2 linked regions of the Nitratireductor mangrovi genome follow. The protein of the gene in region 1 interacts with the protein of each later gene in a pairwise test. Links are inferred from orthologs where the notes say so. Each region holds a gene or a part of one and is shown in the gene's direction. Other genes may lie near its edges.

The links.
Region 2: the proteins of FQ775_RS06985 (region 1) and mobA interact in binary tests that used the Escherichia coli proteins (3 or more experiments, as listed by UniProt). The link is inferred for Nitratireductor mangrovi from one-to-one orthologs.

Annotation. Positions count from the first base shown.
Region 1 is NZ_CP042301.2:1,420,924-1,425,234, reverse strand. Bases 531-3,437 are described here. They hold FQ775_RS06985 (molybdopterin molybdotransferase MoeA), read left to right. Parts: upstream 531-1,334; coding sequence 1,335-2,540; downstream 2,541-3,437. Other genes in these bases: FQ775_RS06975 (ComEC/Rec2 family competence protein), read right to left, coding at 3,373-3,437; lexA (transcriptional repressor LexA), read left to right, coding at 2,647-3,351; moaC (cyclic pyranopterin monophosphate synthase MoaC), read left to right, coding at 844-1,338; trpC (indole-3-glycerol phosphate synthase TrpC), read left to right, coding at 531-836. Also shown: trpD (anthranilate phosphoribosyltransferase), read left to right, coding at 1-12; more of trpC, read left to right, coding at 18-530; more of FQ775_RS06975, read right to left, coding at 3,438-4,311. UniProt on the Escherichia coli protein: Catalyzes the insertion of molybdate into adenylated molybdopterin with the concomitant release of AMP.
Region 2 is NZ_CP042301.2:1,125,952-1,129,400, reverse strand. Bases 1-2,747 are described here. They hold mobA (molybdenum cofactor guanylyltransferase MobA), read left to right. Parts: upstream 1-934; coding sequence 935-1,561; downstream 1,562-2,747. Other genes in these bases: FQ775_RS05465 (ABC transporter substrate-binding protein), read left to right, coding at 2,230-2,747; mobB (molybdopterin-guanine dinucleotide biosynthesis protein B), read left to right, coding at 1,558-2,079; FQ775_RS05480 (multidrug effflux MFS transporter), read left to right, coding at 1-933. Outside these bases: more of FQ775_RS05465, read left to right, coding at 2,748-3,015; FQ775_RS05460 (ABC transporter permease), read left to right, coding at 3,102-3,449. UniProt on the Escherichia coli protein: Transfers a GMP moiety from GTP to Mo-molybdopterin (Mo-MPT) cofactor (Moco or molybdenum cofactor) to form Mo-molybdopterin guanine dinucleotide (Mo-MGD) cofactor.

The DNA of each region.
Region 1 (4,311 bases):
GGCGACGGGTAGCCGCCATGGCTGACATCCTGAAGAAGATCGAGACCTACAAGCGCGAGGAGATTGCCCGCGCCAAGGCCGAGCGCCCGCTGGCCGAACTCAAGGCGCGGATCGCCAATGTCGAGCCGCCGCGCGGCTTTCGCGCTGCACTTGAGAAACAGCGCGCCGGGGGCGGCTTCGGCCTCATCGCCGAGATCAAGAAGGCGAGCCCGTCGCGCGGGCTGATCCGCGCCGATTTCGACCCGCCGGCGCTCGCCCGCGCGTACGAAGCTGGTGGCGCGGCCTGCCTCTCGGTGCTGACCGACACCCCGTCCTTTCAGGGCACGCCGGAGTTCCTGACCGCGGCACGCGGCGCAACCTCCCTGCCCGCGCTGCGCAAGGATTTCATGTTCGAGCCCTATCAGGTCCACGAAGCGCGCGCCTGGGGTGCTGACGCCATCCTGGTCATCATGGCGAGCGTTTCCGACGAGGAAGCCAGCGCGCTGGAAGAAAGCGCCGGCGAACTCGGGATGGACGTGCTGGTCGAGGTCCACGACGAAGCCGAGACCGAGCGCGCGCTCAAGCTTGCCTCGCCGCTGATCGGCATCAACAACCGCGACCTCAGGACATTCGAGGTGAGCCTCGCCACATCCGAGCGGCTTGCGCGGCTGGTGCCCGACGACCGCACCCTGGTCGGCGAAAGCGGCATTTTCACCCATGCCGACTGCCGGCGGCTTGCCGCGAGCGGCATCAATGCGTTCCTGGTCGGCGAAAGCCTGATGCGCCAGGATGACGTCGCGGCGGCGACGCGATCGCTGATCGGCGGCGCATCCGAGCCGGTGCGCAGCGCGGGCTGAGGCATCGATGACCAAGGCCCGCCTCACCCATATCGGCGCCAGCGGCGAAGCGCATATGGTCGATGTCGGCGACAAGGCCGAGACCGAACGCGTCGCCGTCGCCGAAGGCGCGGTGACGATGGATGCGGCCACGCTGCGGACGATCCTCGCCGGCGACGCCAGGAAAGGCGACGTGCTCGGCACGGCGCGGCTTGCCGGCATCATGGCCGCCAAGAAGACCCACGAACTGATCCCGCTCTGCCACGCTCTGCTCCTGAGCAAGGTCTCCGTCGACATCGAGCCGGACGAGGCTTTGCCCGGACTGCGCGTCCGCGCCATGGCGAAACTCAAGGGCCGCACCGGCGTCGAGATGGAGGCGCTGACCGCGGTCGCCGTCGCCTGCCTGACGATCTATGACATGGCCAAGGCGATCGACCGCGGCATGGCCATCACAGGCGTCCGCCTCATCGAAAAGACCGGCGGCAAATCAGGCGACTGGCGCGTTCCGGACGACGGTCGATGAGCCTGCTTCCGGTTGAGATCGCGCTGGAACGGCTTCTTTCGGGCGCCAGCCGGCGACCCGCCGAGACGTTGGCGATCGCCGAATGTGCCGGCCGGGTGCTCGCTGCCCCCTTGATGGCCCTGCGCACGCAGCCTCCCTTCCCCGCCTCGGCAATGGACGGCTACGCCATCCGCGCCGCCGACGTCGAGACAGTGCCGGTCATGCTGACGGTGATCGGCCAGGCACCCGCCGGGCTGCCGTTTGACAGGGTGGTCGGACCTGGCGAAGCTGTGCGCATCTTCACTGGCGGCGTCGTGCCGGAGGGTTCCGACACGGTACTGATCCAGGAAAACACGCGCCCGATCAACGGACACACGGTCGAGGTTACCGAAACAGTCGTCCGCGGGAAAAACATCCGCCGCAAGGGGCTCGACTTCGAGGCCGGCGAGAGCCTGCTCGAGGCCGGCCGCGTCCTTGACGCCGCCGCGCTATCGCTGGCCGCGGCCGCCAATCATGCCCGACTCGACGTCGTCTCGCGGCCGCTTGTGGCGATCCTCGCCACTGGCAACGAACTGGTTCCGCCCGGCAGCGAAGTCGGCCCCGGCCAGATCGTCGCTTCCAACATGTATGGCGTGGCCGCGATCGCGCGGGAGGCCGGCGCCCGCGTGCTCGACCTCGGCATTGCCGCCGACCGCGACGAGGCGATCGAGGCCGCCCTTGCCCGCGCCGTCGATGCCGACGCCGACATCATCGTCACCATAGGCGGCGCCTCGGTGGGCGACCACGACCTTGTCCAGCAGGCGCTAAGGGCGCATGGCGCGGCGATCGATTTCTGGAAGATCGCCATGCGGCCCGGCAAGCCGCTGATGGCGGGCATGCTCGGCGGTCGCCACGTGCTCGGCCTGCCCGGCAACCCGGTCGCAAGCCTCGTCTGCTCGCACGTCTTCCTCAAACCGCTGATTGCCCGGCTCGCAGGCCGCCCGGCGCCCGACGGACCGGTCCCCGGTTTTATCGGCGCCGATCTTCCCGCCAACGATCTCAGGCAGGACTATCTGCGCGCCATCGCGGTGAGGGAAGGCGGCCGGCTCGTGGCGCGGCCCTCGCCGATCCAGGATTCCTCTATGCTCAGGGTGCTGGCCGACGCCAACGCCCTGATCGTCCGCCCGCCGCACGCGCCGGCGGCTCAGGCCGGCGCGCCCTCCGCGTTGCTGATGTTACGCTGAACAAAGCGTAAACGCATTCACTAAAATTTAAATGGTTGCGGAACAAGACTGGAACAGATAGTGTTTGTTCTGGTTTTGTTTATGAACGATTCCCTTGGGGGCCCGAATGCTGACGCGGAAGCAACACGAACTCCTGCTCTTCATTCATGAGCGTCTGAAGGAGACCGGCATTCCGCCCTCCTTCGACGAGATGAAGGAGGCGCTCGACCTTGCCTCCAAGTCCGGCATTCACCGGCTGATCACCGCTCTGGAGGAGCGCGGATTCATTCGCCGGTTGCCCAACCGCGCCAGGGCGCTCGAAGTGATACGGCTTCCCGATTCCATCGCGCCGGGACTTGGCGCGCCGCGCAAGTTCTCGCCAAGCGTGATCGAGGGTGGCAAGCCGAAACCCGCGGCCCCGCCGCCGTCGGGCAATGACGACGACGCGGCCTCGGTCTCGGTGCCGGTCATGGGGCGCATCGCCGCCGGCGTGCCGATCGACGCCATCCAGCATCAGACCCATTCGGTCGCCGTGCCGCCGGAAATGCTTTCCGGCGGCGAGCATTTCGCGCTCGAGGTCAAGGGCGATTCGATGATCGAAGCCGGCATTCTCGACGGCGATACGGTCATCATCCGCAGCATCGGCACCGCCAATCCCGGCGACATCGTCGTCGCCCTGGTCGACGATGAGGAGGCAACGTTGAAGCGCTTCCGCCGCAAGGGCGCCTCGATCGCGCTCGAGGCTGCCAACCCGGCCTACGAAACCCGCATCTTCGGGCCCGACCGGGTCAAGGTTCAGGGCCGGCTCGTCGGTCTCATCCGCCGCTACTGACCCGCTGGCTGCCGTCGCTCGTCAGTCCTCGCCCCTTCGGTAGGGCGGCAGGCCGCGCGCCTCGCGTGAGAAGCGCCGGTGGTCGTGCCATGGGCGAAACGGCTCCGAAATGGCGAATTCCGCGCTCGCTTGGTTCGTACCGGCGTCGAAGTGGACGGCCAAGCTGCCGCGCCGCGCCAGGTCGCGTGCCGTCACCACCAGCACCTTGCTGTCGCCGCACGGATCTTTTGCCGTCGCATCCTCGATAATGATGATTGCGGCTATCGCGCAGAACGGCGCAGCGGTCTCGGCAGTGGCGGACTGAACGATGACGGCCCCGCCGGCATGGCGCGCGATGCAGGTGTCGTCCGCGCAGATGAAAGCGTCGCCAGAACCATCTGCGGCTCCCAACAGCGAGGATGCTTCGGCATCCTTGGAGGTTTCGGGCTTCACCAGCCGCTCCGACGCCAGCGCCTTCTGCCAGATGCCGACCGTGAAGCCGTTGGGTCGCGACCTGCTGACCGCCAACCCGCCATCCGACCGCGCCAGGGCCAGCAGCTTGCCATCCTCAGAAACAAGCAGATCAGGATGCCGGCCCGCCAGCATCGCCGCCAGTCCGGCGACGGCCAATGGGACTGCGATCAAGCGCAGCCGCGTCGTGGCAACGGTGGCCACGATCAGGGCGGCCGTCAGCCACAGCAGAGCAGCCGGTGAGATCGCTCCAACTGCGTCGAACGGCGTGCGTTCGGCGACCCAGTCGGCTATCGCCACCATGGCCGATATCCCCTGCCCCATCACCCGCAATGCCGGCCCTTCGAGGCCCAGGGGCATCAGCACGCCCGCGATCACTGCGAACGGCATGACGATCAGCGAAACGACCGGCATCGCGGCAAGGTTGGCGATCAGCCCCAGCGGCGCCGCCCGGTGAAAATGCCAGACAGCAAAGAGCGTCGTGGCGCCACCGGCAATCAGGGACGTCAT
Region 2 (3,449 bases), 300 kb from region 1 along the record:
GCACTTTATGCGCCGACCATCGAGATCCTGCTTGTCTGCCGCCTGCTTCAGGCCTTTTCGGCTGCCGGCATGGTGCTGTCGCGCGCCATCGTTCGCGACACGGTGAGCGCCACGGAAGCGGCCAGCAAGATCGCCTATGTGGTGATGGGGATGTCGCTGGTGCCGATGATCGGCCCGGTGATCGGCGGTTATCTCGACGAATGGTATGGCTGGCAGTCAACCTTCGTGCTCACCCTCGTCTTCGGCATCGTCGCCTTCGGTATCGTCTATTTCGACCTCAACGAGACCAACCAGCAGCCTTCGCCGAGCTTCCTGGCGCAGTTCCGCGCCTATCCGGAACTGCTACGGTCGCGGCGCTTCTGGGCCTACGCACTGACCGCCGCCTTCACTTCCGGCGCCTTCTTCGCCTTTCTGGGGGGCGGGCCCTACGTGTCGACCGAGATGCTGGATCTGCGTCCGTCCGAGTACGGGCTCTATTTCATGCTGATCTCGGTCGGCTACATGGCCGGCAACTTTACCTCCGGGCGCCTGTCGAGCCGTATCGGCATCAACCGCATGATGCTTGCCGGCAACCTCATCTCGACCGGCGGCATGTGCATATCGATCGTGCTGTTCGCCGCAGGCTACGTGCACCCGGCATCCCTGTTCGGGCCGGCGACACTGGTCGGCGTCGGCAACGGCGTCGCGCTTCCCAACGCCAATGCCGGCATCGTCAGCGTACGGCCGCACCTGGCTGGGTCGGCCTCGGGCCTCGGCGGCGCCATGCAGATCGGCGGCGGCGCCGCGCTCGCGGTCGTGGCCGGCGCGCTGCTGTCTGCCGAAAGCGGCGCCGCACCCTTGCTGTGGGTGATGATGCTTTCCTCGGCCGCCGCGGTTCTCGCCACGCTTTACGGCGTCTCGATCGACCGCCGCGAAGGCCCGCTGGTGACATAGAATGGCAGACGGCGTCGCAGGTCTCGTTCTGGCCGGTGGGCGTTCGCAACGCATGGGCGGCGCCGACAAGGCGTTCCTCGAACTTGGCGGTCAAACGCTGGTCGCGCGCGCCACAGCGCGCCTGAGACCGCAGGTGGCGAAGACGGCAATCAGTTCCAACGCCGACCCGTCCCTTTTCGCCGATTTGAAGCGGCCCGTGCTTGCGGACTTTATACCCGGCCATCGCGGCCCGCTCGCCGGGCTTCACACCGGCCTGGTCTGGGCCGCGAACGAAGGATTCGATAGCCTGGCGAGCGTGGCCACCGACACGCCGTTCTTTCCGCAAGACCTGGTGGCGCGCATGGCGACTGCACGGCAAAGCGCGGGAGCGTCCATCGTGCTCGCCGCCTCGGGCGGCCAGTTGCATCCGGTCTTCGGCCTCTGGCGCACTGAGCTTGCCGACGAACTTGCGGACTTCTTGTCGAAAGCCGACGATCTCAGCGTCGCTGCCTTCTGTGCCCGGCATGAGACGGCAGCGCTCGAGTTCGCTGAACTGGAAACGGCCGCCGGAAAGATCGATCCGTTCTTCAACGTCAACACGCCGGACGATCTCGACGAGGTGCGGCGTCTTGCGAGAGAGACGCAATGACGGCACAGCGCGTATTCGGCATCACCGGCTGGAAGAATTCCGGCAAGACGGCGCTGACCACCGCGCTGGTCAGCGAGTTCCGGCGCCGCGGCTACACGGTCTCGACGGTCAAGCACGCGCACCATGAGTTCGACATCGATCACGAAGGCACCGATTCCTTTCGCCATCGCCAGGCCGGCGCCGGCGAGGTGGCGATCGTTTCCGGCCGGCGCTGGGCGCTGATGCACGAGCTGGAAGGCGAAAACGAGCCGTCGCTCGACGACGTCCTGGCACGGCTGTCGCCCTGCGATCTGGTGCTGGTGGAAGGCTACAAGCGCGACGCCCATCCGAAGATCGAGACACGGCGGCTCGAAGCGCGCAGCCGCGAGCCGCTGACCGCGATATCGCCCAACGTCGTCGCGGTCGCGAGCGACCACCCGATCGATAACGAGAACGTGCCGGTGTTCGCGCTCGACGACATCCGGGCCATTGCCGACTTCATCGAAAGCGCGTGCGGCCTCGCCAGAGCCCGAAGCTGATCGCGACCAGGCCCGCGAAGGCATGTCCTTTGCGGTTGCATTTCCCGCAACAACAATGGGAGTATCGGGTTTCGGCGCGCGTTTCGGCGCCCGCCCAACATCGCGGGCGGCGCGGGGGCGCAAGCCAGCCAATAAACAGAGAGGAACAACATGCGTATTCACCAGCGTCTGGCGATCACCGCTTCGGCCGCCTTCCTTGCCCTTTCCCTCGGCGCGGCACATGCCCAGGACATGATGAAGCTCAAGATCGGCACAGAGGGCGCCTATCCTCCGTTCAACAATCTCGAGGCCGACGGCTCGCTGGTCGGGTTCGACATCGACATCGCCAAGGCGCTCTGCGAGGAGATGAAGGCCGACTGCGAATTCGTCACGCAGGACTGGGACGGCATCATCCCGGCACTTCAGGCCGGCAAGTTCGACGCCATCATCGCGTCCATGTCGATCACCGACGAGCGCAAGGAAAAGGTCGACTTCAGCGAAAAGTACTACAACACGCCGCCGGCGATCGCCGTGCCCAAGGACAGCGACATCACCGAAGCGACGGACGCGGCACTCGCCGGCAAGGCGCTGGGCGCGCAATCCTCGACCACGCACTCCAACTATGCCGAGGAAAAGCTGCCGTCGACCGACCTGAAGCTTTATCCGACGCCTGACGAATACAAGCTCGACATCGCCAACGGCCGTATCGACGCCGTGATCGACGACGTCATCGTGCTTTCGGAATGGCTGAAGACCGACGACGGCGCCTGCTGCAAGATCCTGTCGACGCTGACGCCGGACCCGGTGATCAACGGCGAAGGCGCCGGCATCGCGGTGCGCAAGGGCGAAACCGAGCTGGCCGACAAGTTCTCGGCCGCCATCAAGGCGATCCGCGAGAACGGAAAATACAAGGAAATCAACGACAAGTACTTTGACGTTGATGTCTATGGCGGCTGACGCCGAATGAAGGCCGGGGCCGGACGGGCTAACCTGCCCGGCCCCTCTCTCCGCCGGGGCACCGGTGGGGGCAGGCCGACGGTCTCATGGACACATACCTGACACTTCTGAGCTTCGGCGACCAGGGCTGGGGCGACGAAATCGCCCTCGGCGTCGTCACCACGGTAACGCTGGCGCTCGCCACCCTGCCGGTCGGACTCTTCGTCGGTTTCCTGATCGCGCTCGCCAAGCAGAGCGAGGAATGGACGTTCCGGCTGGCGGCCGACATCTACACGACCATCTTTCGCGGCCTGCCGGAATTGCTGACGCTGTTCCTGGTCTATTTCGGCCTGCAGATCGGCTTCCAGCAGGTCTTTCGCGCCGTCGGCATCGAGACCGGCATCGAGATCAACGCCTTCCTGGCCGGCGTCATCGCGCTGGCCTTCGTGTTTTCC